DNA from 3 places in the Ningiella algicola genome. Region 2 is predicted to be linked to each of the others. Evidence: predicted binding sites of a transcription regulator. Region 2 holds the regulator's gene; each other region holds the start of a gene.
The links. The regulator ArgR, encoded in region 2, controls arginine synthesis, uptake and breakdown. The targets are predictions, from matches to a motif close to ANTGAATANNTATTCANT.
Positions count from the first base shown of each region.

Region 1: the regulator ArgR is predicted to act here: its motif matches at 4,327-4,344, upstream of PN836_RS04590 (citrate synthase).
Region 3: the regulator ArgR is predicted to act here: its motif matches at 5,604-5,621, upstream of gltB (glutamate synthase large subunit).

Region 1 covers NZ_CP171821.2:1,020,739-1,031,593, forward strand. Annotated here, with positions in the region: gene PN836_RS04565 (2-oxoglutarate dehydrogenase E1 component) at 1-529, opposite strand, end outside; gene PN836_RS04570 (succinate dehydrogenase iron-sulfur subunit) at 739-1,449, opposite strand; gene sdhA (succinate dehydrogenase flavoprotein subunit) at 1,463-3,235, opposite strand; gene sdhD (succinate dehydrogenase, hydrophobic membrane anchor protein) at 3,239-3,586, opposite strand; gene sdhC (succinate dehydrogenase, cytochrome b556 subunit) at 3,580-3,969, opposite strand; gene PN836_RS04590 (citrate synthase) at 4,547-5,824, shown strand; gene PN836_RS04595 (DUF3429 domain-containing protein) at 5,899-6,315, shown strand; gene PN836_RS04600 (glycosyl hydrolase family 28-related protein) at 6,320-7,999, opposite strand; gene PN836_RS04605 (hypothetical protein) at 8,085-8,243, opposite strand; gene PN836_RS04610 (phosphomannomutase CpsG) at 8,506-9,954, opposite strand; gene PN836_RS04615 (pirin family protein) at 10,101-10,855, opposite strand, start outside.
Region 2 covers NZ_CP171821.2:4,343,758-4,354,612, forward strand. Annotated here, with positions in the region: gene petA (ubiquinol-cytochrome c reductase iron-sulfur subunit) at 1-505, shown strand, start outside; gene PN836_RS18940 (cytochrome b) at 505-1,770, shown strand; gene PN836_RS18945 (cytochrome c1) at 1,767-2,501, shown strand; gene sspA (stringent starvation protein SspA) at 2,627-3,259, shown strand; gene PN836_RS18955 (ClpXP protease specificity-enhancing factor) at 3,326-3,721, shown strand; gene PN836_RS18960 (BON domain-containing protein) at 3,774-4,343, opposite strand; gene PN836_RS18965 (phosphoheptose isomerase) at 4,347-4,943, opposite strand; gene PN836_RS18970 (YraN family protein) at 4,967-5,323, opposite strand; gene PN836_RS18975 (penicillin-binding protein activator) at 5,324-7,444, opposite strand; gene rsmI (16S rRNA (cytidine(1402)-2'-O)-methyltransferase) at 7,594-8,436, shown strand; gene argR (transcriptional regulator ArgR) at 8,447-8,911, opposite strand; gene mdh (malate dehydrogenase) at 9,201-10,139, shown strand; gene PN836_RS18995 (RNA methyltransferase) at 10,207-10,728, opposite strand; gene ppc (phosphoenolpyruvate carboxylase) at 10,781-10,855, opposite strand, start outside.
Region 3 covers NZ_CP171821.2:3,937,559-3,948,413, reverse strand. Annotated here, with positions in the region: gene ptsN (PTS IIA-like nitrogen regulatory protein PtsN) at 1-172, shown strand, start outside; gene rapZ (RNase adapter RapZ) at 251-1,144, shown strand; gene PN836_RS17125 (HPr family phosphocarrier protein) at 1,165-1,464, shown strand; gene mgtE (magnesium transporter) at 1,509-2,867, shown strand; gene arcB (aerobic respiration two-component sensor histidine kinase ArcB) at 2,881-5,241, opposite strand; gene gltB (glutamate synthase large subunit) at 5,808-10,274, shown strand; gene PN836_RS17105 (FAD-dependent oxidoreductase) at 10,293-10,855, shown strand, end outside.

The DNA.
Region 1 (10,855 bases), 1.4 Mb from region 2:
CAGAGCCGATGGATCCGCAGTAAGTGCGATTAAGTGACTTGAACAAATCCCCTAATTTCATCTTTTCTGCATCTACGGCATATGAGCCCAAATTAAACATGGTCTCAAAATCGCTATCGCTTAGATTATGGTGGGAAAGCTCAAGATCGCGCACTCGCGCTTGCTGCCACAAACCTAGCGGATCAAGATTAGCGTGTTGATGACCGCGAAAACGATAAGCATTAATTAACTGAAGTACTTTGACCTGACGCTCATCACTTGGCGCATCCGCTTGCACAGCGCTGCTATTGCCTGCCCTTGCCGCAGGTCCCAGAGCTGCCATTTTTTTAAAGTCTTCACGAATAGATGAGTGCTTGGTTTCCACAGACACACCGTCTATTGTAGGGAGCTCATCAAAGATTGATTTCCAGGTATCAGGAACATTTTGTGGATTGTCGAGGTACGCTTCATAAAGTTCTTCAACGTACGCAGCATTGCCGCCTGCCATGTGGGAAGAATCCCACCATGCTTTCATCACGCTATTTTGCATTTTTTAGCCTTGCTCTCAGAAGTTAAGCATATTGTATTCTAAGTAAATTTCTTTTTAAATCGCCTAACACCATAGTGTTAAGGTATTTTCAAAAAAACTGCCCTTTTATACCCATTTCGTCTCGTTCCGTCGAATTTATGCAATAAAAAAGCCACTTTCAGTCAGTGGCTTTTATGTTTTGCTTTAAAATAATTTAGTCTTTGAAAAATTTATACCGCCCTTTGCAACAGCATAGACTTAATCTGACCAATCGCTTTTGTCGGATTAAGGCCCTTTGGACATACACTTACGCAATTCATGATGCCATGACAACGAAACACACTAAACGCATCGTCAAGGTCATTTAAGCGCTCGTCAGTTGCAGTATCGCGGCTGTCAATTAAGAATCGGTATGCGTGCAATAAGCCTGCTGGACCAATAAACTTATCTGGATTCCACCAGAATGACGGGCACGATGTCGAGCAACACGCGCAAAGAATACACTCGTATAAACCATCTAACTTTGCTCTTTCTTCAGGGCTTTGCAGATGCTCGCGTGCTGGCGGTTGCTTCTCGTCATTGATCAAAAAGGGCTTTATTTTTTCGTATTGCGTATAAAATTGGCTCATATCGACGACTAAATCCCTCACCACTGGCAAACCCGGCAATGGTCGAACGACAATTTTGCCTTTGCCTAGGGCCGACAATGGAGTGATACACGCCAAGCCATTTTTACCGTTCATGTTCATGCCATCAGAGCCGCAGACACCTTCTCGGCATGAACGGCGAAAAGACAAAGACGGATCTTCTTCTTTCAAGGCAATCAATGCGTCAAGCACCATCATGTCTTGGCCTTCTTCGACTTCTAATTGATAGTCCTGCATGCGAGGTGCATCGTCCACCTCTGGGTTGTAACGATATATTGAAAAAGTTAGTTGCATTGCACTGCTCCTATTAATACGAACGCACTTTGGGAGGGAAAGCTTCCCTCAGCTTCGGTGCCATGTTTACGTCACGCTTTCTCATTGTCTCTGACTCTGGCAAATACACAGAGTGACATAACCAGTTCTCATCATCGCGTTCAGTAAAGTCAAAACGGCTGTGTGCCCCTCGGCTTTCTGTTCTAAAGTTTGCTGCAACAGCCGTGCTATAAGCTGTTTCCATGAGGTTATCAAGCTCTAAACACTCTATGCGCTGAGTATTAAAATCGCTGCTTTTGTCGTCAAGCTTAGCATGCTGCAAGCGCTCGCGAATTTCCTTGAGCTCTTTTAAGCCCTCTGCCATTGCATCCCCTTCTCTAAATACAGAGAAGTTAAGCTGCATGCACTTTTGCATATCTTTTTTGATTTGCACCGGATCTTCACCTTTGCCTTTTTCAGACGACTCCCAGCGATTAAAGCGCGCCATGGCTGCATCGATATCGGAATCAGATGCATCGGACTTGATATCAATCTCGTCAAGGCTTTTACCGAGGTGTAGACCGGTTGCTCTACCGAATACGACCAAATCAAGTAAGGAATTACCGCCTAGACGATTTGCACCGTGTACTGATACACAAGCAATTTCACCACATGCGAACAGACCATCCATTTGCGACTCATTGCCGTCGCTATCAACAGTAATCACCTGACCGTCAACATTGGTCGGAATCCCACCCATCATATAATGGCAGGTTGGAATAACAGGAATCGGCTCTTTCACCGGGTCAACGTGAGCGAATGTTCGTGATAGCTCTAGAATGCCAGGCAAACGAGATTCAAGAACGTCTTTGCCTAAGTGATCTAGCTTCAGTTTAATGTGCGTACCCCATGGGCCTTCGCAGCCACGACCCTCTCGTATCTCAGTCATCATTGAGCGTGCAACAACATCTCGTCCGGCCAAATCTTTTGCGTTTGGCGCATATCGTTCCATGAAGCGTTCACCGTCTTTATTAAGAAGATATCCGCCCTCTCCTCGACAGCCCTCAGTCACGAGCGTTCCCGCGCCTGCAATACCGGTAGGGTGGAATTGCCACATTTCCATGTCTTGCGCTGGCGCACCAGCTCGTAAGGCCATACCAACGCCGTCGCCAGTGTTTATGTGCGCATTTGTCGTTGAGGCATAAATACGACCTGCGCCACCGGTCGCTAAAACGACTGCTTTTGATTTGAAATAAACCAGCTCACCGGTTTCGATATCAATTGCGGTACAACCAACAACTTGACCGTGCTGGTTTTTAACCAAATCAAGCGCATACCATTCGCTAAAGACTTTTGTTTTGTTCTTGACGTTTTGTTGATAAAGCAAGTGAAGAAGCGCGTGCCCCGTTCTATCAGCCGCTGCAGCCGTGCGAGCTGCTTGTTCACCGCCAAAGTTTCTTGACTGGCCACCAAACGGTCGCTGATATACTTTTCCGTTTTCAAATCGTGAAAATGGCAGCCCCATGTTTTCCATCTCTATGATGGCTTCTGGGCCTGTCTTACACATATACTCAATGGCTTCCTGGTCACCGATGTAATCAGAGCCCTTAACCGTGTCGTACATATGCCATTCCCAATTATCTTCATGGGAATTACCCAGCGCAACAGTAATACCACCTTGAGCAGACACTGTATGTGAACGAGTTGGAAAAACTTTTGAGAGGAGCGCACACGAGCGTCCCGATTCTGAAATTTGCAGTGCTGCACGCATTCCGGCGCCGCCGGCACCTATTACAACTGCATCAAATTCATGTACTGGTAACGTCATACTTTATACACCCCACAATACAAATAAACCAACTGCAACATAAGCAATGGCGATTAAATTTAAGACGAACTGAAGTACGATTCGAACTTTGTGCGCTTTGACGTAATCAGTTAATACTTGCCATAAGCCAATACGCACGTGCATCCAGATTGCGATTAAAGTCACAAGCGTGAATGCTTTCATATATATACTGTCGAATAAACCTTTCCAGATATCAAAGGTGACCACGGGTGTGGAAACAAAAAAGTACACCATAAAGATTGAGAAGGCAGAGATAATTGCCGCAGAGGCTCGCAAGGTCACCCAATCTTGAATACCGTTGCGTTTCATAGATGCTTGATTAGTTACCATAATACCACTCCCAAAATGACGGTCACGACAATCCAAAGGCCTATCGAGACATTTGCACTCGTGGCACCTGATTTAAGTTCTTCCCAATATCCCATGTCCATAATGACGTGGCGCACCCCGCCTATGAAATGATAAGAAAGAGCCGATAGCGTGCCCAGCGCTATGATATAACCGAATACACCATCTAGGAGACTTACAACTAATTCAAACCCTTCCTTTGAATTGAGTGATGTTGCCCATGCCCACACGACAAACAGCAATGCAAAAAACATTGCCACGCCGGTGACACGATGAAGGATAGAAGCTTTGCCCGCAGAGGGGAGCTTAATGGTTGTCAGATCAAGATTAACTGGTCTTTGTTTTTTTACGCTTCGTTTATTCACGATAAAACGCCCGTTGTTGTTTTCCTATTGATAACACAGAGCCGAGGCCTTTGTGTATGCAACTTTGGTTGTGTGTGCTTGCAGTTTCGTGCAATCGTAATGTTAACTATATGTGAATGTGACTTTATAAAGTTATTAATAAATAACCCTTTAAATTCAGTGGCTTTGGAATATATCAATCCGCCTGTGCAATAGCAATCAATTGTTGGTGTTTGGACTTAGCCTCGTAAACTTTTCTTTATACAAAAATTAGCATCACAAAAATGCCGATTAAAGACGCACCCTAAACGAAAGTGGTATAGATATTTTTTCATTCAGCGACCAAACTTAGGTCAATATCGACAAGACAGAATAGATATTGAGCAAATATGCATTAAAATTGACTTAATCATCAATGAAGATAAGATATCGACCGATTTTGCCTAACGTTTTCTTATTGCTAAGACAGCTTGGTTCACATTGCAAACAACATAGATATTTCCAGCAACAGTAAAGATATGTCCAATTTATCACCTAATGTGAACGAATTGCGCGTTTATTCCGTTTAATCGGAAACCTCAACTTAGGAGAGTATTTCATGTCAGATAAATCAGCCACCTTGAAGGCAGGGGATGTTGAAGTAGAACTACCCATTTTAAAAGGTTCTGAAGGTCATCCAGTGATCGATGTTCGTAGTTTGGGTGCTAGCGGTTATTTTACCTTCGATCCGGGCTTCATGGCGACTGGTTCTTGCGAATCTGCCATTACCTTTATTGACGGTGGAAAAGGCGTACTGCTGCATCGCGGGTTTTCAATAGAAGACCTCGCTCGTGATTCAGATTACTTAGAAGTTTGCCACATGCTTTTACATGGTGATCAACCCAGCAAAGCGGAATATGAAGATTTCAAGGAAACCATAACTCGTCACACAATGGTGCATGAACAGTTAAATATGTTCTTCCATGGCTTTAGAAATGACGCGCACCCTATGGCAATGTTATGTGGAACGGTTGGCGCACTGTCATCTTTCTATCATAGTGACTTAGATGTGGGCGACCCTGACCAGCGTATGCGCTCTGCACACCGTCTGATTGCTAAAATGCCTACCCTTGTTGCGATGTGTTACAAATACAACGTGGGCCAGCCTTTTGTATATCCCCGTAATGATTTGAGCTATGCTGCAAACTTTCTGAACATGATGTTCTCTGTTCCAGCAGAAGACTATAAAATAAGCAAAGCAGTAGAGCGTGCTATGGACAGAATTTTCATATTGCACGCGGACCATGAGCAAAATGCATCAACGTCCACGGTTCGCTTAGCAGGCTCATCGGGTGCAAACCCATACGCATGCATAGCAGCGGGAGTGGCATCGTTGTGGGGGCCTGCTCACGGCGGCGCAAATGAAGCTTGCTTGAACATGTTAGAAGAAATTGGTTCAGTTGACCGCATTCCAGAGTTTATTGAGCGAGCGAAAGACAAAAGCGATCCATTTAGACTGATGGGCTTCGGTCACCGTGTATATAAAAACTATGACCCACGCGCAACAGTCATGCGTGAAAGCTGTCATGAAGTACTGCAAGAGCTCAACGTTGACAATCCGCTGCTTGACGTAGCAATGGAGCTAGAAAGAATCGCATTGAGTGACCCATATTTCGCTGAGAAAAAGCTCTTCCCTAACGTTGATTTTTATTCTGGAATTGTTTTGAGCGCCATTGGTATACCAACCAACATGTTTACATGTATCTTCGCATTAGCGCGAACCGTTGGGTGGATCTCACACTGGAATGAGATGTTGAGCCAGCCCGGTCAAAAAATTGGGCGTCCTCGTCAGCTATATACCGGTCATAGCAAACGCGAATATACCCCTGTAAAATAAGTTATAGTGCACGAGAATAAGGCGCGTATATCGCGCCTTTTTTCAATCTACTATAAAAATCATCAGGAAAAGATATGCAAAGTGCAGCAACTCGACTCGGCTATGCAGGCTTACTTCCATTTATCGGTATTCCTGTGCTTATTATCACCGGCAAAATCCATTACTTTGACGGATATACATACTTTGTTCAGTATTCAGCAATTATTCTGTCTTTTTTTGGTGGAGTCCATTGGCTTGACGCGCTGCAAAACCGACGTAAAAACCACCAGCTTTATGTGGCAATGTTACCCAGCATAGTTGCATGGGCATCGCTTATTCTTTTTGAAGGCTACATCTTGTTCAGCGTGCTTTCTTTGGCCTATATAAGCATTCTTGTCTACGACAAATATGTGTTAGCGCTTGAAAAAGACATACTCATTCCCTATACCTTCATGCGCACGGTTTTAACAACGGTTGTGGTGATTAGCCACCTCTTCATGGCTTCGATTTAAACGATTATCTGAGACGCAAAGACAACTGGTAATCATACAGCGAAGGGATATGCGCGATGCGCTTATTCAGGCTCTCTACGTAAGGAGCGGGTATATATTCAAGACTCAATTCGCGGTTCCCAGACAAACCAACAATCCGCGCATCGGGCCCTTCAGCAATCCCTTCAACGTGCAAAGGCATATCCCCAGGAGCACCACTTTCGACGATTAAGCGTAGATTCCATGCGGTGTTAAATCGTCCATGCCCCGGTTGCCAATACCCTGCCCCAGAACCAAAAAAAACGGGGTAGCTGGCTCTCTTATCGCCCTCTACTGCATCTAGGTATAAGGTAATATTGTCGAATAAATTTTGATGATTGGCGCCAGCATGTTGATCCAAGACCGGTACATTGTATCCTTCAGAGTCTTTAAACACGCTGCGCGTCGATTGTGTATTGAAGCTGAAGGTATGGATCACAGGATTGAACACTTTCACTCCCTGTACCAACACGTTATGCACATTACCAAGATGCACCGCATAGTGAGCTGCCCGATCTCCTAAGGAGTGTATGTCGCTTATGGTCACGTTAGCGCTGTCGTAGCTGATGATGCCCGCATCGGCATTCACGAAGGACAGGTTACGTATCCAACTATCGGCAATTCCAGTAATGTGAACACCGTTATAACCAGGTTCGATGTGATGCCCAAAATAAGGTTGTTCTGGAAACTCAAAACTAAAGCCTTCCAATCCAATATTCTCTAATGGTGACCAATTTTTTATGGCAACCGGAAGCTGCTCATTAACATCATGTAGAAGCGTATCAGCGATGGTTAGCGTGTTTTGCTTTACTTCAACAATCTGCGTTCGCTGCTTAACCAAGGGGCGTTCTGGTGATGTCCAATGTCGGGAGCCGATGGGCACTGAAGTATTGTTATACAATGACTTTACCAAGGCGCCATTCTCTCCTTGGCGATTATGCCAAAGTACTTCTATTCGTTGACCCACTTTAAATGACTCTGAATTTGATACGCTAATCAGCCTTTCACCTTGCTTACCTTTAAGTCCTGTAGCAAGGTCAGGCTCTGCTGGAGTATCGTATTCATCCAAATAGGCATAACCTCTATGATTTTCCGGTCCTATCCAAATAAATCCACCTGTCCATGAATACTCAGAATAGAGACGGTCAATATTGGTGTCAGTCTCTCTTTGCTGCTTATTGTACTTCTTTAAATATTTTCGCAGCTCCGACAAATTACCCTCGTCATCCACCATGCTCAACGGCCGCGGAAAATACAGGGTAGTGCCAAATTTGCCCCGTCCTGCACCCTGCATCACAAAGTTGCTTCGCGTGATATAAATATATTCTGAGATAATAAATCGCCCTTGAGGAAAGCGCAGTATCACATTTCCGTCTATCTCATTGGCTGCCTCAATGGCTTTTATTATCGCATCGCTATCGTCCACTGCGTCATTTGCAATAGCACCATACTCAGTCACATCAACTAATGTCCCGTTCACATTGGGCAGTGGTTCAATACCAAATTTGTAACCAGCATATGAAAAATCGGGAAGATAATGCTCTTCAGCGGATAAAATCTTAGGCAAGTCAGAAGCATGGCTAGAAGAGACAGCTATCACGGATATAAAAAGCAAGCCTATAGAATGCAGTAGCACTTGCTCAAGAGGGCTGGAAAATAATTTCATTTATGACTGCTTATTATTGATTTTGACTCGTTGTGATTAATGTATACGGTTTAGCCAAATCAATCAATACGGGCAATAAAAGCGCTCAATCCGCCTGCAATAACTGCGATTGAGATAACTTGCGCGCTATAGGCAACAAACGATGTATTCGCAGCTCAGTATCTGAAGTACCAAAGTACACCATTACCATTTGGTTTTTAGGTGAAATATACAAGCCTTGACCAGAGTAGCCACCTTTGAACATATCTCCGTCTTCCCAGATTAAGTCCCACAGTCAACTGCTATGTAAAGGCGTCACCATCAAATGAGCAATTTAGCCTCTCAAGCCTGTTTTCTGAGAGAGATAGGTCTTCTTGCGCGCAAAGCGGCAATGACAAAGAGCTAAGTAAAATGGTGTTAAACAGTAGTTTTAAGCGCATATCAGGTGGCAATATTCAGTCGAGAGCAGAGAAAAATAATTCATAAGCCCGCTCGATACAACAGGCTTAAGCAAATTTGTTACATGCTTACTCTAGAATATAAGATGCTAGCTCTTTTGTTTTTGCCTGCATGAGCGCGATATCACCTTTGGATTCAACGTTAAGTCTTATCACAGGCTCAGTATTAGATTTTCTTAAGTTGAAACGCCATGTACCAAATTCCATCCCAATACCGTCGGTTTTATCAACAAGCTGTGCCTCAGGCTCGTAGCGTTGGATGATGCGCTTTATCGTTTGCCCGGCATCGGTCACGGTGTAATTAATTTCACCAGACGATGGGTACAATGCGATACGTTCTTTTACCAATTCCGACAAAGGCTTGCCCGAGGTACATAGTAATTCGGCCACTAATAGCCAAGGGATCATGCCAGAGTCACAATATGCAAAATCGCGGAAGTAATGATGAGCACTCATTTCTCCGCCATACACCGCATCTTCTTTTCGCATGCGCTCTTTGATAAAGGCATGTCCAGTTTTTGATTTGATGGGCTTACCACCGGCGTTATTCACAATATCTTCGGTGTTCCAAAACACGCGAGGGTCATAAATGATGCTCGCGCCCTTTTCTTTGGTTAAAAAGGCCTGAGCCAATAAGCCTACAATGTAATAGCCTTCAATAAACTCCCCTTTTTCATCAAATAGGAAGCAGCGGTCAAAGTCGCCATCCCATGCAATGCCCATATCAGCACCATGTGCAAGGACAGCATCGCCCGTATCAGCGCGATTTTCAGGCAGCAAAGGATTAGGGATGCCATTAGGGAAGTTACCGTCTGCAGTATGATGCACTTTGATAAATTCAATCGGTATATTTTGATGCGCAAACAAAAGCTCAAGCGCATCGATGATATGGCCTGCAGCACCATTTCCTGAGTTTACTACCAGCTTTAAAGACTTAAATTTTCTTAAGTTCACGTACTCACAAAGATGCAAAATGTAATCATTGACACAACTTACGCGCTCATAAGCCTTCGACTCCAGTAAGTTGAGGTCTTTCACGCTCGACTCACCACTTAAAAACGCGTCTTGTGATACCGTTTCGCCATAAGATGCCAATCGCGCGTTAATGTCATCGTCATCATAAGATTGCGCAAGATCTCTGATCGCATGTAAACCGCTATCGCCGCTTATAGGAACAGAGCCCGCTTTCACTAGCTTCATGCCGTTATAATTGATTGGATTATGGCTTGCTGTTACTTCAATGCCACCATCCACGCCCAAGTGTTTCGTAGCGAAATATATTTCTTCGGTCCCCGCCATGCCTAAATCATACACTTTAGCACCGCCATCAATGAGTCCGGCGCTTAATGCGAGCTTTAATGGCCTTGCGGTATGACGAACATCTGAACCTACCACCACTGATTTTGCTTTCAGGTAGGAGGCGAACGCTCGCCCTACCCGATATGCGACATTTTCATCTAACTGTTTGATGAGTTCGCCACGAATGTCGTAGGCTTTAAAACACGTAATTTTTTCCATAGCTACTTAGTATCGCCTTTATAAGACTCATTGTTGAGGATGAGTATACTAAGCAACACCAAGACAATGTTCAATCAAATCGAGCGCTCGATATTGAAAACTCAGAATGACTTAGAACATTGCCCCATATTCCCGCGTTGAATCCCTTACGCTAGCATACCGTTCTGATAATCTTGGATTGCCTGCTCAATTTCAGCTTGGGTGTTCATCACAAACGGGCCATATTGCACCACCGGCTCATCAATGGGAGTGCCGCTCACAAATATCGCTTTGCTCTGAGTGCTCTCATATGACGTATGTAGCGCTTCAAGCAAAAGTTCATCGCCCATTTTAAGGACGCCAAGCTCACCTTTTTGGAGCGTTAAGTCACCGACTGTTAACGAGCCCTCGTATACGTAAATAAAACCTGCGTGTGTTTTATCAACGTCTAAGCGCAAAGAGGATCTTTTCGATAAGTGCAAGTCGAAAAACTGTGGCGATATCGCGGTAGTTTTGACAGGTCCTTCAACACCCTTAAACTTACCTGATAGTACCCTTACTTTAGCCCCTTCAAAGCTTATTTCAGGGATCTCGGCACTTGGGATATCTTGATACCCTGGTGGCGACATTTTCTCAGACGCAGGCAGATTTACCCACAGTTGAAAACCGCGCATCCTACCGTGAGTTTGTTGAGGCATCTCTTCATGAATAATGCCTTTACCTGCATTCATCCATTGCAAACCTCCATCTTCAATGACGCCCTCATTCCCGACTGAGTCTTTATGACCCATTTTTCCCTCAAGCATGTAAGTTACAGTTTGAAAACCTCTGTGAGGATGCTGGGGAAAGCCTGCAATGTAATCTTGTGCGTCTTCAGAGCCAAATTCGTCGAGCATCAAAAATGGGTCTAGACGCTTGAGTG
Region 2 (10,855 bases):
AGTGCCGTTTATAGCATCATGGCAACCAAGTGCCAGAGCCAAAGCGGCGGGTGCCGACGTTGAGGTGGATATCAGCGGTATTCAGGACGGACAGTTGATACGTAAGATTTGGCGTAGTCAACCAGTGTGGGTTGTTAAGCGCACGCCAGAAGTGCTTGCATCGTTAGCAAAAGTTGAAGACAAGCTTAAAGACCCAGGCTCAGAAGCTGAGCAACAGCCTGAATATGCGCAAAATCAGTATCGCTCAAGAAAAGAAGAGCTTTTGGTGTTGGTGGGTATTTGTACTCACCTTGGATGCTCCCCTCAGCATTTAACCGAAGGCGCGTTCTCTGAATATGAGGAAGGGGTAGATAATGGTTTCTTCTGCCCTTGCCACGGTTCAAAATTCGATATGGCCGGTAGAGTATTCCAAAACGTGCCAGCAGGCTTGAATTTGGTCGTTCCCCCTTATTACTTTATCGACGATAATACAATTCTCATCGGTTCAGACGCGGAGGAAGCATAATGAATGGCTTTCTAAATTGGATTGAACAACGCATTCCAATGATGCGCGTGGCAAATATGCATGCGATTCAATATCCTGCGCCACGAAATATGAATATTTGGTATGCCTTTGGATTTTTAGCAACCATTGTATTAGTAAACCAGATTGTGACTGGTATTTGGTTGACAATGAACTTCGAACCCTCCGCTGAGCGCGCGTTCGCGTCAGTTGAGTATATCATGCGTGAAGTCGATTACGGCTGGCTAATTCGCTATATGCACAGCACAGGCGCATCTGCCTTTTTCATCGTTGTGTACCTGCATATGTTTAGAGGCATGATGTACGGTTCTTATCAAAAACCACGCGAACTGTTGTGGATTTTCGGTATGCTAATTTACCTTGCGCTTATGGCTGAAGCCTTCATGGGCTACGTATTACCTTGGGGGCAAATGAGCTACTGGGGCGCGCAAGTAATCGTTTCTTTGTTTAGTGCCATTCCTGTTATTGGTCCAGACTTGGTGGAGTGGATTCAGGGTGACTACGTCATCTCTGGCGCTACCCTTAATCGATTTTTTGCTCTGCACGTGATTGCACTTCCACTGGTGATTGTAATTTTAGTGTTCTTGCACATTGTTGCGCTTCACGAGGTTGGTTCAAATAATCCTGACGGTGTGGCTATCAAACATAAGAAAGGCAGCTTGCCGGAAAGCGAAAAAACATCTTTCCAAATACATGAATACTACACTAGCAAGTACGACATTGCCGATGATGTGGTGCCTTTCTTCCCGCACATTGTATTGAAAGACTTGGTCGCTTTTGCGGTCTTCCTGTTTATTTTCTGTTATATCATGTTCTTTGCACCTGAAATGGACGGCAAATTCCTGGAGCATCCGAATTTTGAAATAGCGAATCCGCTCAAAACACCAGAGCACATTTTCCCTGTGTGGTACTTCACGCCATTCTACGCCATATTAAAAGCGGTGCCTGATAAGCTCGGTGGTGTGCTTACCATGTTTGCCGCAATTGGCTTTTTATTTGCAATGCCATGGTGGGACAGAAGTAATGTGCGTTCATGGCGCTACAGAAGTGGCTTGCACAAAGCCAACCTCATTGTCTTTGCAATCGTGTTTGTGTTCTTGGGTTACTTGGGCGGCACGCCTCAAGAAAACTGGAAAATTGTTGCATCTCAAATTGCAACTGTGATGTATTTCGGGTTCTTTATTCTCTTGTTTATATACTCGAAAAGTGAGAAAACCAAACCGGTACCAGAGAGGATCCCGAAATGAGAAAATGCTTAGCCCTTTTATTGCTCATTCCGGGTATGGTGATGGCTGCGGGATCTAATTATCCCTTAGATGACGTGGATATTGATTTAACTGACCAAGCATCTCTACAAAACGGTGCAAAGATATTTATGAACTACTGCTTGGGTTGCCACCAAATGCAGTATCAACGATACCAGCGTACGTTTAATGATTTGGGTATTCCCGAAGATTTAGGTCAGCAGTATCTGCAGTTTACTGGCGAAAAGGTGAGTGATTATATTACTAGCCCAATGCCGGCTGAAGATGCAGCGACTTGGTTTGGTGCTCCGCCACCCGACCTGACTTTGGTAGCGAGAGTGCGAGGGCCTGAATGGCTGTTTACTTACTTGAGAACCTTTTATGCTGAAGAGGGTAAAACCTTTGGTGTAAACAATTTAGTCTTTCCTAATGTAGGCATGCCTCATGTTTTGGAGCCTTTGCAAGGAACACCGCGTAAACAATACAATGAACGTATGGTTGATGGTTCGATGCAAGAGACCAACGTTTTTGAGTTGGTTGTGGATGGCAACGGCGCACTTTCACCTGATGAATTTGACGCTACCATGCGAGACTTGGTGAACTTTTTAGAATATACCGGTGAGCCCTCACGCTTACAGTCAGAAGCGATTGGTAAAAAAGTATTAATCTTCATCGTGATTTTCTTTGTTTTAGCATACTTGCTGAAGAAAGAATACTGGCGAGATTTAAAGTAATACTCTATAATCGCGAGTCTTTTTCCATAAGGGGGCATTACGCCCCCTTTTGATATCTTCTATTTACATGCAAAAAGTTCTTCTACTGCTTACCTTGCTAGGCGCGAAGAATGCGGAGGTTTTTAATGGCGGTAGCCAACAACAAACGTTCAATCATGACCCTGTTCTCTGACAATATTGACATCTATAGCCATCAAGTACGCATTGTACTTGCTGAAAAAGGGGTTGGAGTAGAAATCATCTTTACTGATCCTACTCAGTTAAACGAAGAATTACTTGAATTAAATCCTTACGGCACTGTCCCAACGCTTGTTGACCGTGAATTGGTGTTATACAAGTCGCATATCATCATGGAATATCTCGATGAGCGATTCCCCCATCCGCCACTTATGCCAGTGTATCCAGTATCACGAGGTCAAAGCCGCTTGATGATGCACAGAATTGAACAAGATTGGTATAGCTTAGCAGGTCGTATCTTCAGAAATGAAGAGGGTACAGAGCAAGCACGAAATGATTTGCGAGAAGCAATCTTAAGTCTTGCTCCAGTATTTAACGAAACGCCTTATTTTATGAGCGAAGAGTTTAGTCTAGTCGATTGTTATCTTGCACCGCTATTATGGCGACTGCCAGCACTAGACATTACGCTCAGTGGAACTGGCTCACGCGAAATAAATGCCTATATGAAGCGTATTTTTGAGCGTGGTTCGTTCAAAGCGTCTTTGACAGATCAAGAGCGTGAGATACACAATCCTTTGTAGGTACAAGGTTGTCCACGCTTTAGGTCGCTATCAAAGCCCTGTGAAGGAAATGCAATTATGACAGGAATGACATCTAATCAGCCCTACATGCTTAAAGCATTTTTTGATTGGATCCTTGATAATGGCCTCACTCCGTATATGGTGATTGATGCGAGCATAGAAGGGTGTCAAGTACCCGGCGAGTTTGTACGAGACGGACAAATTGTATTGAATGTTTCGCCAAGCGCATGCGTCAATTTCTATATGGACTTAGAGCAAATAAGCTTTCAAGCTCGCTTTAGTGGCCAACCGATGTTAGTGCAATTTCCCTGCTTTGCGGTGAGCGCGATTTATGCAAAAGAGAACGGCGCTGGAACCGTGTTTACTGCAGAAACCATGGGTGATGATGAACCTCCGAAACCTCCTAGCCCCTCACCAACGCCGAATAAAGGCAAAAAAGCCAGCTTGCGTGTCATAAAATAGTCGTGTTCGTCTTCAGTCAATACGCTAATTTAGTCACGCTTACCGGATCGACTTAATTCAGTAGCTCCATCACCCTTACTACTTTCGAAACGCCTTGCACGTTGCGAGCAATGTCCACTGCGGCCGTCGCTTCGCTTTTAGTTAGCTGTCCCATAATGAATACTTCGCTATCTTCAACAATAAGATCAAGTTTTAACAATGGCACTTTCTCTTCAGCTGTCATTAGTGTTCTAATCTTGGTGCCTAGCCAAATATCGTTCATAGTCGCTGTGGCAGGGATAGGACTGCCTAGGCGAACCTGATTATGTACCTTATTCACGTTGGCAACGCTTGCTGCAGCGCGCGACGCTGCGTCGATGATCTGTTGTATCTTTGCTTGGCCGGTTAATAACACTTGGCCATTGTAAACATGCACACTGATAGCTGCATTGTCATCAATCGCAACTACGTCATTTACTGCGGCATTTACGCGGGCTTCTGTGGTCTTATCATCAATCTGTGTACCGACTGTTCTTCGGTCGCTGGCTGACACAGCGGCAGTGCCGGCAGCGCCCACTGCCACGACAGACACACAACCGCTAAGATGAATGCACAGCACCAGCAGCACTAGGTGTTTAAACATACGTCAGCCCTCGCTGTCAGTGATTGGGAATAGCGCGTTGTCGATAGACTCGCACAAATTATGGATAACGAGCAGATGCACCTCTTGAATTCGTGCTGTTCGTGAGGAGGGCACGCGAATTTCCACATCGTTCTCACCAATTAAGCCTGCCATCTCACCACCGTCTTTTCCAGTGAGAGCAACAATGGTCATGTCTCTGGATAAAGCGGCCTGCATAGCACTGATCACATTTGGTGAATTTCCACTGGTTGATATTGCCAATAAAATGTCGCCCGGTTGACCGAGCGCTTTGACTTGTTTGGAAAAGACTTCATCATAGGAAAAGTCATTTGCTATCGAAGTTAGCGTTGAAGAATCGGTGGTCAGGGCAATCGCTGGCAAAGGTGGTCGATCGCGTTCATAACGATTAAGCAACTCTGATGAAAAGTGTTGGGCATCGCCAGCTGAGCCGCCGTTTCCGCAGGTCAGGATCTTATTGCCTTGAATGAGTGCATCTATCATCATCTGAGCCGCTTTTGCAATTGGCTCCGGCAACTGTTCAGCCGCCGCGATTTTTGTTTGAATGCTTTGCGTGAAGTTCTTCTTAATATTATCTAGCACGGATGTGTCACTCCTATTGCTGTCTACACGTTTTGTATCCAATTGATATTTTGTTTATCGATTGCGATGAGGTCTATTCTCAAAGAAGTATGGTGTAAGTTTAAATCAAGTGCCTGCAAATAGCACATGATTGCTCGCTCAAGTTTACGCCGTTTTGCGCGCGTAAACATATGGGCGGCACTGCCATGAGAATCGGTTTCGCGATATTTGACTTCTACAAAGACAAATTGTTGCATATCCTTGAAAATTAAATCAATTTCGCCCGCTTTGCAGCGAAAATTCTCAGTAATAAAGCCAAGCCCCTGATCAATCAAATATCCTTTTGCCACTTGTTCGGCTTTCGCACCGGTTTCACTAGCAATCCATTGCTTAATTGGCATCTATCCCCCTGCTTGAATTTCTCTCACCTTCAGTTCTCGCAGCACGAGTCCATTTCTGTTGACCTTCAGTGTTCCTGACAGCCCTTGTGATTCAACCTGCCCGAAAATACGCATTCGCGTTGCATCAGTGCTGAGGCTCATGGCGTCATAACCAAAGGCAAAAAGGCGTAAGAAGGTGCTAGAGGGCTCGTTGAACAAGCTGTCAATTTCTGATGCAAGTTGACTTTCACGGCCCATTGGAAGCACAAAAGGCATATCTACAAAGACGAGGTTTCTGAGATCGCGTAGTGTGTTTTTATTTTGCTTGTGGTTGTAGCTAAAAGAGGTTGCATATACGGGGATCTGTTTGTCGGTGAACAAGCTCATACTGCTTTCAATAATGGGATTGATGAGTTCTACTTCATTGGGTCTCGCAAAAATCACAAATGCGTCAACGTCTCTGCGATTTCTTGTTACGCTGTACACTTCTTCATTGACCAAATTAGACAGTTGATTAATGCGTTGCTGACTTTGCAGCACGTTCAAGGCAGATGTAATGCCGACACGCATTGCTTTGTTGTCAGTGTATTCCACAATACTAGGCGCCGATTCAGCCCTACCATTTTGTGCAACCTCCCAGGCTTTGACGAATGCGTCTGTCATTCGCTGCGTCACGCTGGAACTATCTTGAATTAAAACGGGGTGGCGAATGTTTGCACGTAACATTTTTTCCACTAGCTGTTGTGCTTCTTGCTCTGGCGAAAGGGCAAAATAGATCCCCTCTACACCCGATTCTGGTTCAGATACTTCGTTAAGATACAAAATCGCAGGATATGAAGGACTGGTGACGTCAGGCGCAAGGTTTGATAAAGGGTTTCCAATCATTTGCTCGCGACTAATTCTTGCAACAGACTTTGATGTTAAGCTTTGAATTTGCTCTACATGGCTTTTCAATAGCGGCCCGATGATGTGAGAATATTCGCTCAAAGCCTCGGCAGTGATTTGGGCTGGTAAATCTTGAAATGAACCGGTATCGATGAAGCTTATATTAGGCGCTTGTTGATTATTGAAACGCCCCCTCCTTTGGGACGCTTTGGTGCTGCGATCTAGTTGAGTGAAATAACTGGCAAGAATGCCTTGTTTTATGGCCTCTCCCTGATTTTCGAGACGTCCTGATAGCGGGAGGAGAACCGCAATTTTTTCCTGTGTAAGCATGTTTTGGTCGAGAAACTCTTGAATAGATATCGGCACATAGTCATCTTGTATGCGCGTTTCTGCGACGATGTTTGAGAGTTGCTCAATACGCTGAGACTTGCTTAAATCTGGATTCTCCACCGTACTTATCATGGCATTAAAAGAAAACAAGACTTGTGCATTTGCACCTGCGTTATTGATAATTTCGCGTCGCTCGGGTGCCGAAAGTCGAGAGAATGTTTCAAACAGCCACTCCCAGCTATCTTTATTTCGTGTGTCGTCATCACCAAGAGATTGAAGAGCAAGACTGAGGGCTTCGCGATGTGCGCCTGCGAGTCCTTTCTCAACACTATTGATAAAATTCAAGCGTTGAATAAGGCCCTCAGATATGACTGATGAATCGAATGTATTCCGAGTTAGAGTACTTAAGCGTCGTAGCAGCAATAGACGAGCTTCTGTTAAGGCGATTGCAGAGGCCTTAACATCGGATGTGTTTGCAATGCTTTGCGCACTAATGCCCTTACCCGACAGACCGAAATACTCAGCTATGGCACATTCGCTTCGAATAATATGCAGGGTTGCTATATTTTCAGCTTCACGAGCGTCATTTAAGCCTGTATAACCAGCGGGGTTTGACAATGCCTCAGGCGCTAAATTTAATGTGTTCTTTACAATGGCATTTGCAGATAAGCAGTCGCCTTGATTGGCAAAATCTTGGGCCAGAGTAGTCAATTGACTCAGCAGGGAACTAATGTTTTGCTCGCGCCTATAGCGTTCGACTATTGAGTCAAAGTCAAAAGTCTCTTGCTCACTTGCTTGCTCGATCTTGATAGGATCTTTTGGCTTTTGACTAACAGAGCTTGTTTTCTGACTAGCACATCCGCTTAAAAGCAACATGAGTGAAACGGCACCGAAAAGGGGATAAATGTGCATTGGGGCTGTATTCATATTGTCCTTATTCATGCTTCCACTTAGTCTACTCTATGCACTAAACACGCTCTAGTGTATCGCGCTGTGATAAAAATTCTAGTGAACAAGCCAGATTCTGTACTTCAGGTCATGTAGAATATCATCATCATTCAATCTAGAGCGATAAAATGCCAGAGCAAGCATGTTTGTATATTGTGCCAACGCCCATCGGAAATCTATCTGATATTAGCCATCGTGCTCTGGGTGTATTAACCGATGTTGATTTAATCGCTGCTGAGGATACGCGTCACTCTGCTCGGCTATTGCATCACTATAACATAACAACGCGCACAATAAGTCTGCATACTCATAACGAGAGTGCTCGCAGCGCACTTTTAATTGAAAAGCTATTGAGCGGCACATCTGTTGCGTTAATCAGCGATGCGGGCACACCCTTAATAAGCGATCCTGGATTTACCTTTGTAGCAGCGTGCAGACGAGAGGACATTAAGGTGATTGCATTGCCAGGCCCGTGTGCGCTGACTACAGCGCTAAGCGCTTCAGGTTTACCCACAGATGTTTTTACGTTTTTTGGCTTTTTGCCGGTTAAGCAACAAGCAAAGCAAAATGTGCTTGAGCATGCCGCGTATACTCATCATACGGCTGTGTTTTATGAAGCGCCAAGACGAATCAAAGCGACGGTTGACATGTGCATGCGCGTTCTTCCGGCCTCATGTCATTTTGTATTAGCAAAAGAAATAAGCAAAACCTTTGAGACGTATATCTCAGGCAGTGCACAAACGCTTTTGGATTATTTAAATCTTGAAAGTGCGCATGAAAAAGGAGAGTTTGTGTTGATGTTGCATCTAGCGAAAGAAAAGGACGAAGACTTGCCTATTGAAGCAATTGCCCTGCTGGATGAGCTAGGGTCTCTGCTCCCGCCAAAACGAGCCGCGGCGGTGGTGTCAAAACACTACAAGGTAAATAAAAAACAGCTGTATGAGTTTGCCCTTAAGGCAAAAGAGTCTTAAACAAGGACACTTAAACACTGTCGAATAAGTCCTGTACACGCTGCCTAAGATCATCGATATCGTTAATGTCAGCTGGCGCGATAAAAATCGTATCGTCACCAGCTATCGTGCCCAGCACGCCATCAGTATGACTTAACGAGTCGAGTAATCGAGCGATAAGCTGTGCGGCGCCCGGACTGGTGCGGATAATGACCATGACGTTGTTATGCACAATATCCAAAACAAGCTGTTTGACTGGGCTTTTAGCAGTGGGCATGCCCAACTCAGGTGGAAGGCAATAGACCATATCGCCGCGAGCATCGCGCGTTCTCACGGCACCGAACTTACTCAACATACGACTTACTTTAGACTGACTGATATTGTCAAAGCCTAGGTTTTTTAATGCGCTTACAATTTCGCCCTGAGAGCCATAGCTTTCAGTATTAAGTATCTCTTTGAATGCCTTTACTAATTCATCTTGTTTGCTGCTTGTCATGCTTGGCTGCTCGTTATACTTTGCTTAAGGAATGGATTACCTAAAAATAAACGTACTAATGATAGGCTGGAGACTTGATTTGCGCAATAAGATCAACAGGCTCCAAGCTTGAATAAGATAACACGCTTTAACATTTCCGATTTCTTATCCCGAGTTGAGGTTAAATAATTTTTATCAGACCATTGTGTCATTGAGATAACACCTCATATAGATTATTCTCACGCACGAATTTAAGTCAGTGCATGCATACAGGTGCACCAAGATCATAAGCTCACACAGGAGATAAAACATGAAAGTAGCCGTATTAGGCGCCGCAGGCGGAATTGGGCAAGCACTGTCATTACTACTCAAAACTCAGTTACCAGCAGGTTCTGAGCTATCTTTATATGATGTAGCCCCAGTTGTTCCAGGCGTTGCAGTGGACCTTAGCCATATACCTACTGATGTTAGAGTAAAAGGTTACGGCAAAGATGATTTAGCAGATGCGCTAAGTGCTTGTGATATCGTTTTAATCCCTGCTGGCGTGCCAAGAAAACCAGGTATGGATCGCTCAGATTTATTTAATATCAATGCAGGCATCGTTAAAAATCTGATCGAAGCCTGTGCTGATAACTGTCCAAATGCGTGCATTGGCGTTATCACAAACCCGGTGAACACCACGGTTGCGATTGCGGCTGAAACGCTTAAAGCGAAAGGCGTTTACGATAAGAACAAGTTATTTGGCGTAACCACGCTTGATGTTATTCGTTCAGAAACCTTTGTTGCTGAACTGAAAGTAAAGAGCATCTCAGATGTCCACGTTCCTGTTATTGGCGGACATTCAGGTACCACGATTTTGCCATTGCTTTCACAAGTTGAAGGCGTGAGCTTTAGCGATGACGAAGTAGAAAGTCTGACGAAACGTATTCAAAATGCAGGCACCGAGGTGGTTGAGGCGAAAGCTGGCGGTGGTTCTGCTACCTTGTCTATGGGACAAGCAGCGGCGCGTTTTTGCTTATCGCTAGTTAAAGCCATGCAGGGTGAAGCAGTAACCGAGTATACCTACGTACAAGTGGATGGCTCAGAAGATGCTGCATTTTTTGCGCACCCAGTGAGATTAGGCAAAAACGGTGTTGAAGAAATCCTACCTTACGGCGATTTAAGCGCCTTTGAAGAGCAAGCCAAAAACGACATGCTAGATGGCCTGCGCGGCGATATTCAGTTAGGTGTGGACTTCGTCAAAGGTTAATCTGACGATTTGCTTTATCGCTCTATCATTTAAAAAGTCACTGCGTATCTGTGACGCAGTGGCTTTTTTATAATCTATTATTGTTGTCTCGGCTTTTGCGAATAAACGCTTTGGAATGCACATATCCTCGTTTAGCCAGCCTGTCATATAGCAGTACATTTGCGGTCGCGGCCAGGTTCATGCTGGTGAAGGTGGGTACGTACACTATATGAGAGCATTGCTTAACTACCTTCAACGGTATTGAACCGTCTTCAGGTCCCAGTATGTAGTATGCGTTGTCAGGGTGCTCAAATTCGGGAAGCGGTTGCGCCTGTTCCGAAATTTCGACTGCAACAGGCGTAGCGCCATGAGGCATAAACTCGAATAAGTCATCTACGCCAATAGTCGGGATTTTAAACCTTACTCCCTTAGTATCTTGATTGAAGTCTTTAGCTCGACGAAAGCGCTGTCCGGTATAAAATACTGACGATATGCCGTAACATCCCCCGGCTCGCAATATTGACGCGACATTTGATGCGGATTTTGGGTTCACTAAGCCAATACTCACTAGCCCTGGCTCGTGCGTTGAGTCATTGTTCAAAATTAACATCCATTTTTATTACAACTCTCTTATGCATTCCCATACTGGCAAATGACAAGGCTTAGCCGGTGTTGCGTATACCAACGGCTATGCCGGTTATCGCTACCATCATCGCACTATTTAATGCGCGAATATC
Region 3 (10,855 bases), 410 kb from region 2:
AATTGACAACAAACCTGTTGATATTTTCTTCGCGATATTGGTACCAAGCGAAGAAGCCGATACACACCTTAAAGCCCTATCAGGCATTGCCAGAAAACTCAGCGACAAAGATATCGTCAAAGCCATCAGAAAGGCAGAGGATAAAAAAGAAATCGTCAGTGCGCTTGCCTAGTTCACGTTGGGTCATTAAGCTTAAAGCTTTCTAAACTCTGTTTCATACGCTGTTTGTGCGTGCCCATAGGAGTAAGTTGTGAAGCTTTTAATTATTAGCGGTCGTTCCGGCTCGGGCAAATCCATTGCGCTTCGTGCACTGGAAGACTTAAGCTACTACTGTGTTGACAATATTCCCGTAAATCTGCTGCCTACCTTAACTCATGCCCTAGCTGACGAACACGAATTGGTTGCTGTGAGCATAGACGTGAGGAACATGCCAAAAGCAGAGCAGGAAATATCCGAGATTTTGGCATATCTGCCCGAATTTTGGGATATTACGATCATATTTTTAGACGCAAGTGATGACGTATTAATAAAACGATACAGCGAAACGCGCAGGCTACACCCTTTATTTAAATTGTCTAATTCGCTTACCGATGCTATCAACGCCGAACGCGAAATACTGATCCCCGTGGCAGAAAAAGCTGACTTAACCATCAATACCGATCAACTCTCTGTACATGATTTAGCAGAATTGATTCGAGAACGTGTTCTGGGCAAAAAAAGCACTGATTTAGTTATCTTGTTTGAGTCCTTTGGTTTTAAATATGGTTTACCCAAAGATGCTGACTATGTGTTTGATGTGCGCTTTTTACCAAATCCCCACTGGGACCCTGACCTACGCCCTTTAACCGGGCTCGACAGCCCTGTAGAGGTTTTTTTAGCAGGTCAACCGCTGGTGATGAAGTTCATATGGCAAGTACAAAACCTAATAACGACTTGGCTGCCTCATCTTGAAAGAAACAACCGAAGTTATGTTACCATTGCTATAGGGTGCACAGGTGGCCAGCATCGAAGTGTATTTGTTGCGCAATCACTATCTGAAACCTTCAAGGCCACACATGGTGATGTACAAGTGAAACATCGAGAACTAAAACTACATAAACCAACAGAACAAAAAAATGATGCCAAAGAAAGCTCTGAGCAATAATAAAAGAGTGACGCTTTAAGATGAGTGATGGTGCAAATGAAGGTTCACAAACGTTGTCGCGTTCAATAACCATCGTCAACAAACTTGGGCTGCATGCCAGAGCGGCAACTAAATTGGTTCAGTTAGCCAATCAGTTTAAAGCCAGTATTGAACTCACCCAAGGAGACAATAGCGCGCCTGCAGACAGTGTCCTTGCGCTGATGATGCTTGAGAGCGGGCAGGGAAAAACCGTTAATGTGACATGTAGCGGTTGTGATGCGCATGAGGCGATGCGAGCGATTTGCGCACTTATACAAAATAAATTCGACGAGCAAGAATAATACGCCCCAACTTGGGAAAATAGGTCCACATCTGCGGAGAGCTCATGTCTGAAACAGCAGAATTATCTACAACGCAACTGCGTTTAGAGTCAATCAACCGTTCCTTTGGCGCTGGCGCTTATGTCCGCGTCAGGCGAATGCTGCTTGATTTACCTGCTTCAGATGTTGCCTTACTGCTAGAATCTTCACCCACGAAAACCCGCGACGAGCTATGGCGTTTACTCGACGCAGATTTTCATGGTGATGTACTTGAAGAGCTTTCTGAAGACGTCCGTAACGGTATTATTGCCAAAATGGTGCCCTCAAATGTGGTTGATGCACTTGAGGAAATGGATACCGATGACTTAGCCGAAACGCTAAGTACGCTACCCGATGATGTACTGCAAAGCATCTTAAAATCAATGGATACGCAAGACAGACACCGAGCAGAAAAGGCACTGTCGTATGGTGAGGAGACTGCCGGTTTCATTATGAACACCGATACGGTGACCTTGCGGCCTGATGTCGATATTGATGTAGTGCTTCGGTACTTGCGCCTGAAAACCGAACTTCCTGAAAACACCGATACACTGTATGTCGTCAACCGCCAAGATGTGCTCATTGGCACCGTATCACTTTCCAGTTTGCTAACGTCAAATTCAGATGTTTCTGTTGCTCAGATCATGGACGACGAGCCAAAGGCTATTCATGATGATATGCCCGACAATGAAGTCGCAAGTATGTTTGAACGTTACAACTGGCTCTCTGCGCCAGTGGTAGATGCCGACAATAAGCTTGTGGGTCGAATCACTATTGATGATGTGGTGGATATTATTCGTGAAGACGCTGAGCACTCTATGATGAGTATGGCGGGGCTTGATGATGAAGAGGATACCTTCGCACCTGTAGGGCAAAGTACTCGAAGGCGAAGCGTCTGGTTGGGTGTGAACTTAATCACTGCCCTGCTCGCCGCAGCAGTTAGCGACATGTTTGAATCTACCTTAAGTCAGTTGGCCGTTCTTGCAATATTGAACACCATCGTACCGAGCATGGGCGGAGTCGCAGGCAATCAGACCCTTACTTTGGTTATCCGCGGCATGGCGCTTGGTCACGTAACAGCCAGCAATTCCCTATGGCTGGTGCGAAAAGAACTTGCTATCGGATTTTTCAACGGCATGATATGGGCAATCCTTATCGCCGGCGTTATTGCCATCTGGAAACAAGATTATATGCTGGGCGGCGTCATTGCGTTTGCCATGATGATGAATATGATTGCAGCAGGGTTAGCAGGCGCAACCTTGCCAATCATTATGAAAAAGCTGAAAATCGATCCGGCGCTTGCAGGCAGCGTTATTCTCACCACTATAACCGACGTAGTTGGAATATTTGCTTTCTTGGGCAGCGCAACCCTGTTTTTGCTTTAAGAAGGTCTTAAAGCTAGTCATCTATTTCGTTTTCAGAAAGCCATTGCTCAAGCGCAGGAACATCTTGTTCTAAAGCCATCTCCAATTGCTCCATCCAATCGTGCACATTTTCCCACCATGCGGGATGATCACCTTGCTGGATAAGGTTTGCCGACGCCTGCACTCGGGATAACCCAACAGATCCGGCCGCTCCCTTTATTTTATGTGCTTGCGAGCACACTTCATCCTTGTCATGGGCAGTCAATGCGACCTTCATTATCTCAACGTATTCGGGGATCTTATCCTGAAAAACACCAAGACTCGTTTTCACCATAGCATCGCCAATGGTATCGACTAGCATGTTGAGCAATTCAGCATCAAGCACAACGGGCGCCTCTGTTTGAATCTTGACTTTGTCCTCTTTGTCTTGAACCAAAGTGACCGGATCAGAATCGCTGCCTGCGAACAGTTCGTTAAATACTTTAATCACTCTGCTTTTTTTAATTGGCTTCGCAATCACGTCGTCCATACCGTTTTGCAAGTACTCTTCACGCTTTTTAATCACGTTTGCAGTCAACGCTACGATTGGAGTCTGCAGCACCAAATCTTCCTCAAGTACCGTTCTTGCAACATCAAAGCCATTCATATCTGGCAACTGAATATCCAGCAGAATCAAATCGAAGGTTTGTTCTCGAATCATGTCGATAGCCGCTTGCCCCGTCATTGCGACCGACACTTTTTGACCGAGCTTTTCAAGCAATGCTTTAGCTACCATGACATTAAGTTCAATATCTTCAACTAACAGAATATTCAGGCCAGTGACTTGTAACTCCTCTAAAACAGCACGCTCTTCTGACACTTTAACCGGCAAGGTGATTTCGAAACATGTGCCTTTGTTTACTTCACTATTCACTTTTATATTGCCGCCCATTTTATCTACCATTTGCTTACAGATGGCGAGGCCAATGCCAGTGCCGGTAGCAAATTTATGGTCATCGCGCTGGACTTGATAGTACATCGCAAAAATCTTGTCGAGCTCGGCCTTGGCAATCCCGATGCCCGTATCAACGATGGTAAAGTGAATTTCTGCACTAGTTGTACTGGTATTGCTCGCCGACATGGTTAGCGAGACAGAGCCTTTTGGCGTGAACTTGACAGCATTAAACAACATGTTCCATAAAACCTGACGAAGACGTGTTCCATCTGCCTCAAAAGCCGCTGGCACAGGCTCTACAATATCGTAATTGAACTTGAGATTTTTATCTTCTGCTAGTAGGCGAATAATGCTGGCGATTTCATTTACAAAAGCGGTGGTTGATACGGTTTTTAACTGTATTTCGACCTTGTCTCTATCGAGCTTGTCTAAGTCGATAATGTCATTGAATATGTTGCCAAGCGTAATCGCACTAGCATAAATAGTGCTTACCCATTCGTATTGCTCTTTGTCTAGCTTGGTGTCGCGAAGCATTCGACTTAAACCAACAATCCCATTAAGCGGAGTTCGTAGTTCATGGGAAATAGTCGCTATGAACTTTGTTTTGTCTTTACTGGCTTGTTCAATGGCAACTTGAGACTGCTTACGCTCAGTCATATCTCGCCCGAAGGCCAACAGACCTAAACGATGACCGTCACTGTCGTAAAACGGGACTTTTTGCATTTCAAAAAAGCGTTTTCGACCATCTGCGAATTTTAGCCACAGCTCCTCAGTAATGGAGGCATTTCGCTCAAGCACTTCATGATCTGATGCCGCAACTTGCCGCGCAAGTTCCTCATCGTAGACTTGATGAGGCGTGAGTCCAAGCAATTCTTCTTCTGTTTTACCGACAAGCTCTTCTGCAACTTTGTTGCAACCGGCGAACTTACCTTCCTCGTTGCGATAGTAAATGAGATCTGGTGAAGCATCGATGATGGAGCGCGTGAGAGTAGATAAGCGACGAGCCTGCATCTCTTGCTCTGACTTTTCTTTGATTTGGCGCTCTAGTTCGGAAAACATTTTTTCACGCTCTAGCTGGGCATTTTTGCGTTGCTCAATTTCATAGTTGAGCTGACGAATGTTATTTTGAAGCTCTCGATTAAGAATGACGTCGTGTCTTCGCAGGCGTTCTAATTGCGAAACGGCTTCTTCTAAGCTAATTCTAGAATGTTCTAGGTGCTTGATAAGTTCACTAAAAAAGTACAGGACCCATGGCGCGCTAATCAGTGTTAGTACCAAAGCGCCTATAAAATCATCAACCTCAATATCACTACCCATACTGGCTCTCACCACATATGAGCCGAGCAGAGTGAACATTAATGTAAACAGCACAAAAAGCACGCTCACTTTAAACGTGCCGACCTTATCAACGAATTGGGCAAACTTAATCGCCCATGAATCGGATGGTGTTTTAAATTGCATATATATTGATTGGGAAGAAGCCTTGAGTGCATCGTACCAAGAATTCAAATTGCAGGGTAGCGCGACTTCAGACTTCAACAATGCAGATAGAATAATTATTCGTTATAAGGCTGGCAATTTTCATTTTTTATGGTGATGAATCAAGCTGAATATAAAGCGTTGAATTCAAGCTACTTTTTGCGTGTTAACGACCTTTTACAACGGAAAAATATTTTTGGGAAAAGTAAAATAATTTAAAAATCAATAATTTAACTATTATAACTCTCATGAATGAGCTAATTATTATCAGTGATGATTGATTTTATGAGCAGATCTAGGTACTTTCATTGACCCGCCAATTAAAACGCATATGCAATGGCAATATTGCATAAAAATTCCATATGCTCATGCGGGACTGCTATGACAATTATTATAGCTATGAAATAGAGACACAACACTGCGAATCACACAACAACAAAAGTATCGGTAGTTTAAGCTCGATCCAAACAATATAGATTTGCGCATATTAAAACACGTTTCGTTTTCGCGATTAGCGCGATATGAAGCATGTGAAGGAGTTTAGGACAATGGCCTTATATAATGTAAGCGACTCGAAAGACAACTGCGGATTTGGACTAATTGCCCATACCCAAGGAGACTCCAGTCACCGCCTAGTGCAAACCGCCATCGAAGGCCTCGATAGAATGCAGCATAGAGGGGGCGTTGCTTCGGACGGAAAAACCGGGGACGGCTGTGGCCTACTTCTACAAAAACCGGACACTTTTTTTCGCAAGGTCGCGCATGACAAATCGTGGACGCTGAACAAAAACTATGCCGTTGGCATGATATTCCTCAATCAAGATCCGATTAAAGCCAGCGCCGCGCGCGACGTTCTTAACCAAGAGCTAGAGAAAGAAACACTGAGTGTGGTCGGATGGCGCGAAGTACCTACAAGCAACGACATATTAGGCGATTTAGCTAAAACGGGCGTGCCTCAAATTGAACAAATTTTTGTCAATGCCCCCAGCGGATGGTCACTACCCGACTTAGAACGCAGACTTTACGTCGCAAGACGTCGCGCCGAAAAACGTTTGATGGACGATGAAGATTTTTATATTGCCTGTCTATCAACCTTTGTAACGATTTACAAAGGGTTGGTGATGCCGCGCGATTTACCTGCCTTTTACCATGACCTCGCCGATCCCGATATGCAGTCTTCTATTTGTGTATTCCATCAACGCTTTTCAACCAATACCTTACCGAAATGGCCTTTAGCGCAACCCTTTCGGTTTTTAGCGCACAACGGTGAAATTAACACCATCAAAGGTAATCGTGATTGGGCCATCGCTCGCACCAGTAAATTTGCTACCCCGCTTATTCCCGATCTTCGCGATGCGGCGCCGTTTGTAAATACCACAGGCTCTGACTCTAGTTCCTTGGATAACATGCTAGAGCTATTTTTGGCAGGCGGTATGGATTTATTCAGGGCGATGCGTTTGTTAGTACCACCGGCTTATCAAAATAATAAAACGATGGATCCAAACTTAAGAGCCTTCTACGAATTTAACTCCATGCATATGGAACCTTGGGACGGGCCAGCCGGCATTGTGATGACAAACGGTCGTCATGTTGCATGTAACTTGGATAGAAATGGCCTTCGCCCAGCACGATACGTGATCACAAAAGATGGGTTTATTACCTTAGCGTCCGAAATTGGAATTTGGGACTACAAACAAGAAGACGTGCTTGAAAAAGGACGCGTTGGCCCAGGTGAGATGCTAGCGGTAGATACGCATACCGGAAAAATCTGGCGCTCAAATGAAATTGATGAAGATTTAAAAACTCGCCATCCTTATGCCGACTGGATTACGTCCCACATTAAACGGCTTGCGCCAATTGAGCAGGTTGATGCCTCTGAAATTGGTAATCGTGTATTCAGTGACGATCAAATGGCAACCTTTCATAAGCTCTTTAATTACAGCTACGAAGAAATGCAGCAGGTGATTAAAGTGCTTGCGAAAGACGGGCAAGAAGCCGTCGGGTCAATGGGTGACGACACCCCAATGGCGGTAATGTCATCAAAACTAAGAACGGTTTACGATTATTTCAGACAGCAGTTTGCTCAGGTCACCAATCCACCTATAGATTCACTGCGCGAGAACCATGTCATGTCACTTGCTACCTGTATTGGTCGTGAGCAAAATGTCTTCAACGAGACCAGTGGTTATGCACATCGAGTACTGTTTGATTCTCCGGTGTTGGTGTACACGGATCTTAAACAGCTCAAAGAGTACGATTCAAAGTATTACCATTACGAACAAATTGATATCAACTACCATCTAGATGAAGGACTCGAAGATGCGATTGTCCGTATTTGTGACGAAACTGAGCGAGCGGTAAAAGACAATAACGCTGCATTTGTCATTTTAAGCGACCGTCATATTGCAAAGGACAAGCTCCCTATTCCAGCAGCAATGGCAGTAGGTGCTGTGCAGCGCCGTTTAGTCGAAAAACAACTTCGATGCGATGCAAACATTGTGATTGAAACAGCATCTGCGCGCGACCCCCATCATTTTGCAGTCTTAATTGGCTTGGGCGCTACTGCGATTTACCCATTCTTGGCCTACGAGACTATCGAGCAAATGGTTGACCACAAAGATCTCGATATATCGCCTATGAACGCGATTTTAAATTATAGAAAAGGCATCAACAAAGGCCTTTTCAAAATTATGTCCAAAATGGGAATTAGCACTGTTGCAAGTTATCGCAGTTCAAAACTGTTTGAAGCAGTAGGCATTAGTGATGACGTGACCGAGCTTTGTTTTAAAGGCGTTCCCAGCCGTCTTCAAGGCGCAAGTTTTGAAGATTTTGAGCAAGATTTGATCAACGCTGCCAGAATCGCTTGGCTAAAACGTAAGAGTATATCTCATGGCGGATTACTTAAGTTTGTGCATGGCGGCGAATACCATGCTTATAACCCAGATGTGGTGAAAACCCTACAAGATGCTGTTGTCAGCGGTGAGTATGCACACTATCAACGCTTTTCATCTTTGGTAAACGGCAGAAATCCAAGTCACCTTCGCGACCTTATGCAGTTGAAAGTTTCCGACAATCCAATTGATATTGAAGAAGTCGAGGCAGCTGAAAAGCTTTATCCTCGCTTTGATACCGCCGCTATGTCTATCGGCGCACTGAGCCCTGAAGCGCATGAAGCCTTAGCCATTGCAATGAATCGACTTGGTGGTCAATCAAATTCCGGTGAAGGCGGAGAAGATCCAAAGCGATTTAACACAGAGAAAAACTCCAAAATCAAACAGGTCGCCTCTGGTAGGTTTGGCGTGACGCCGCATTATCTAGTCAATGCAAACGTTATCCAAATCAAAGTGGCACAAGGCGCTAAACCTGGAGAGGGTGGTCAATTACCAGGCGATAAAGTCAATAAGTATATTGCAGAGCTTCGCTTTTCAGTGCCTGGCGTGACTTTGATTTCGCCTCCTCCACATCACGATATTTATTCAATTGAAGACTTGGCGCAGCTAATTTTCGATTTAAAACAAGTCAATCCTGAGGCGCTGATTTCAGTGAAATTGGTATCTGAACCTGGTGTAGGTACTATTGCAACGGGTGTGGCAAAAGCCTATGCCGACCTTATCACAGTATCTGGTTACGACGGCGGCACCGGTGCAAGTCCATTGACCTCAGTTAAGTATGCTGGCAGCCCATTTGAACTAGGACTGGCAGAAACGCAACAAGCGCTTGTCGAAAACGGCTTGAGACATAAAGTGCGAGTGCAAACCGACGGCGGTTTGAAAACCGGCCTTGATGTTGTCAAAGCTGGCATTTTAGGTGCTGAAAGCTTTGGCTTTGGCACAGGTCCCATGGTTGCACTGGGGTGTAAATACTTGCGGATTTGCCACTTGAACAACTGTGCCACCGGCGTTGCCACCCAAGACGCTAAACTGCGTGATAATTACTTCATTGGACTGCCCGAGATGGTGATGAACTACTTTAAGTTTGTTGCGCAAGAGGTACGAGAAATCATGGCGAGTCTTGGTATTGCGCGCTTTGAAGACTTAGTGGGCCGTACAGAGCTCCTTGCACTATTAGAAGGGCAGACCGCTAAACAAGCTAAGCTAGATTTGTCGCCCTTACTCGAAAAACCTGAAGCGGGCTATCATACCAAGCTGTTTTGCTCGGAAACGACCAACAGCCCAATCGATAAAGGCGAACTGAACTTAAGCATACTTAACGATGCGCAAGACGCAGTATATGAAAAGCGTTCGATACACTTGAGATATCCTGTTCGCAACACCGACCGCTCGGTCGGCGCGACCTTATCTGGTTTTATTGCAAAACGCTTTGGCAACTCTGGTGTAGACGACAACCCAATTAAGATTAGACTTGAGGGCACCATTGGACAGAGCTTCGGAGTATTTAACGTAGGCGGTCTTCATATGCACCTAATTGGTGATGCGAATGATTACGTGGGTAAAGGCATGACCGGCGGCAAGTTAGTCATTAATCCACCCAGCAGAGTCACCTTCGACCAACACGCCAGTGCCATCATGGGTAACACTTGCTTATATGGCGCGACTGGCGGAAAGCTTTATGCCGCAGGCCGAGCGGGTGAACGTTTCGCAGTTCGAAACTCTGGTGCAATAGCGGTGGTCGAAGGCATTGGTGACAACGGCTGTGAATACATGACAGGCGGAATTGTTGCAGTGCTGGGTAGCGTAGGCGTTAACTTTGGTGCAGGCATGACCGGCGGATTTGCTTACCTTTACGATGAATTTGATGATCTTGAAAGGCGCGTCAACCATGAGCTGATTGATGTACAAGGTATTCAAGACAAAGTGATATTGTCTGAGCATCTCAGGGGCTTAATCAATGAACACTACGAAGAAACAGGAAGCGCGCATTCGCTGCATTTGCTGACACATTTCGCCCAAGAGATGCAGAAATTCAGATTGGTGAAGCCGAAAACCAGCGATGTGAAAAACCTGCTCGGACACATTAGTCGTTCAAGCGCTGAACTGCGCATCCAAGCGCAATAGCCAAGGAGCATATGAATTATGGCTAAAAATGTATATCAATTCGTGGACGTTGCTCGTATCGACCCACCCAAAAAACCGATTATCATGCGAACAGAAGAGTTTGGCGAAATTTATCAGCCGATGACCTCTTCTCAGGCTGCTGGACAAGCTGACCGTTGCCTAGACTGTGGCAACCCATATTGTGAATGGAAGTGTCCGGTGCATAACTATATTCCTCAATGGCTAGATTTGGCCAATGAAGGAAAAATCATAGAAGCAGCTGAACTATCGCACAAGACTAACAGCTTGCCAGAAGTGTGTGGACGGGTTTGCCCGCAAGACCGCTTATGCGAAGGAGCTTGCACGCTTAACGAGGATTTTGGCGCTGTGACCATCGGCAGCATCGAGAAGTACATTACTGACACTGCGTTTAAAATGGGCTGGCGACCAGATATGTCAGGTGTTGAATGGACTGACAGGAAAGTCGCCATTGTAGGCGCCGGTCCCTCAGGCTTAGCTTGTGCCGATATTTTAGTGCGTAATGGCGTGAAGCCCGTTGTATACGATAAGTATGAAGAGATTGGCGGTTTACTGACCTTTGG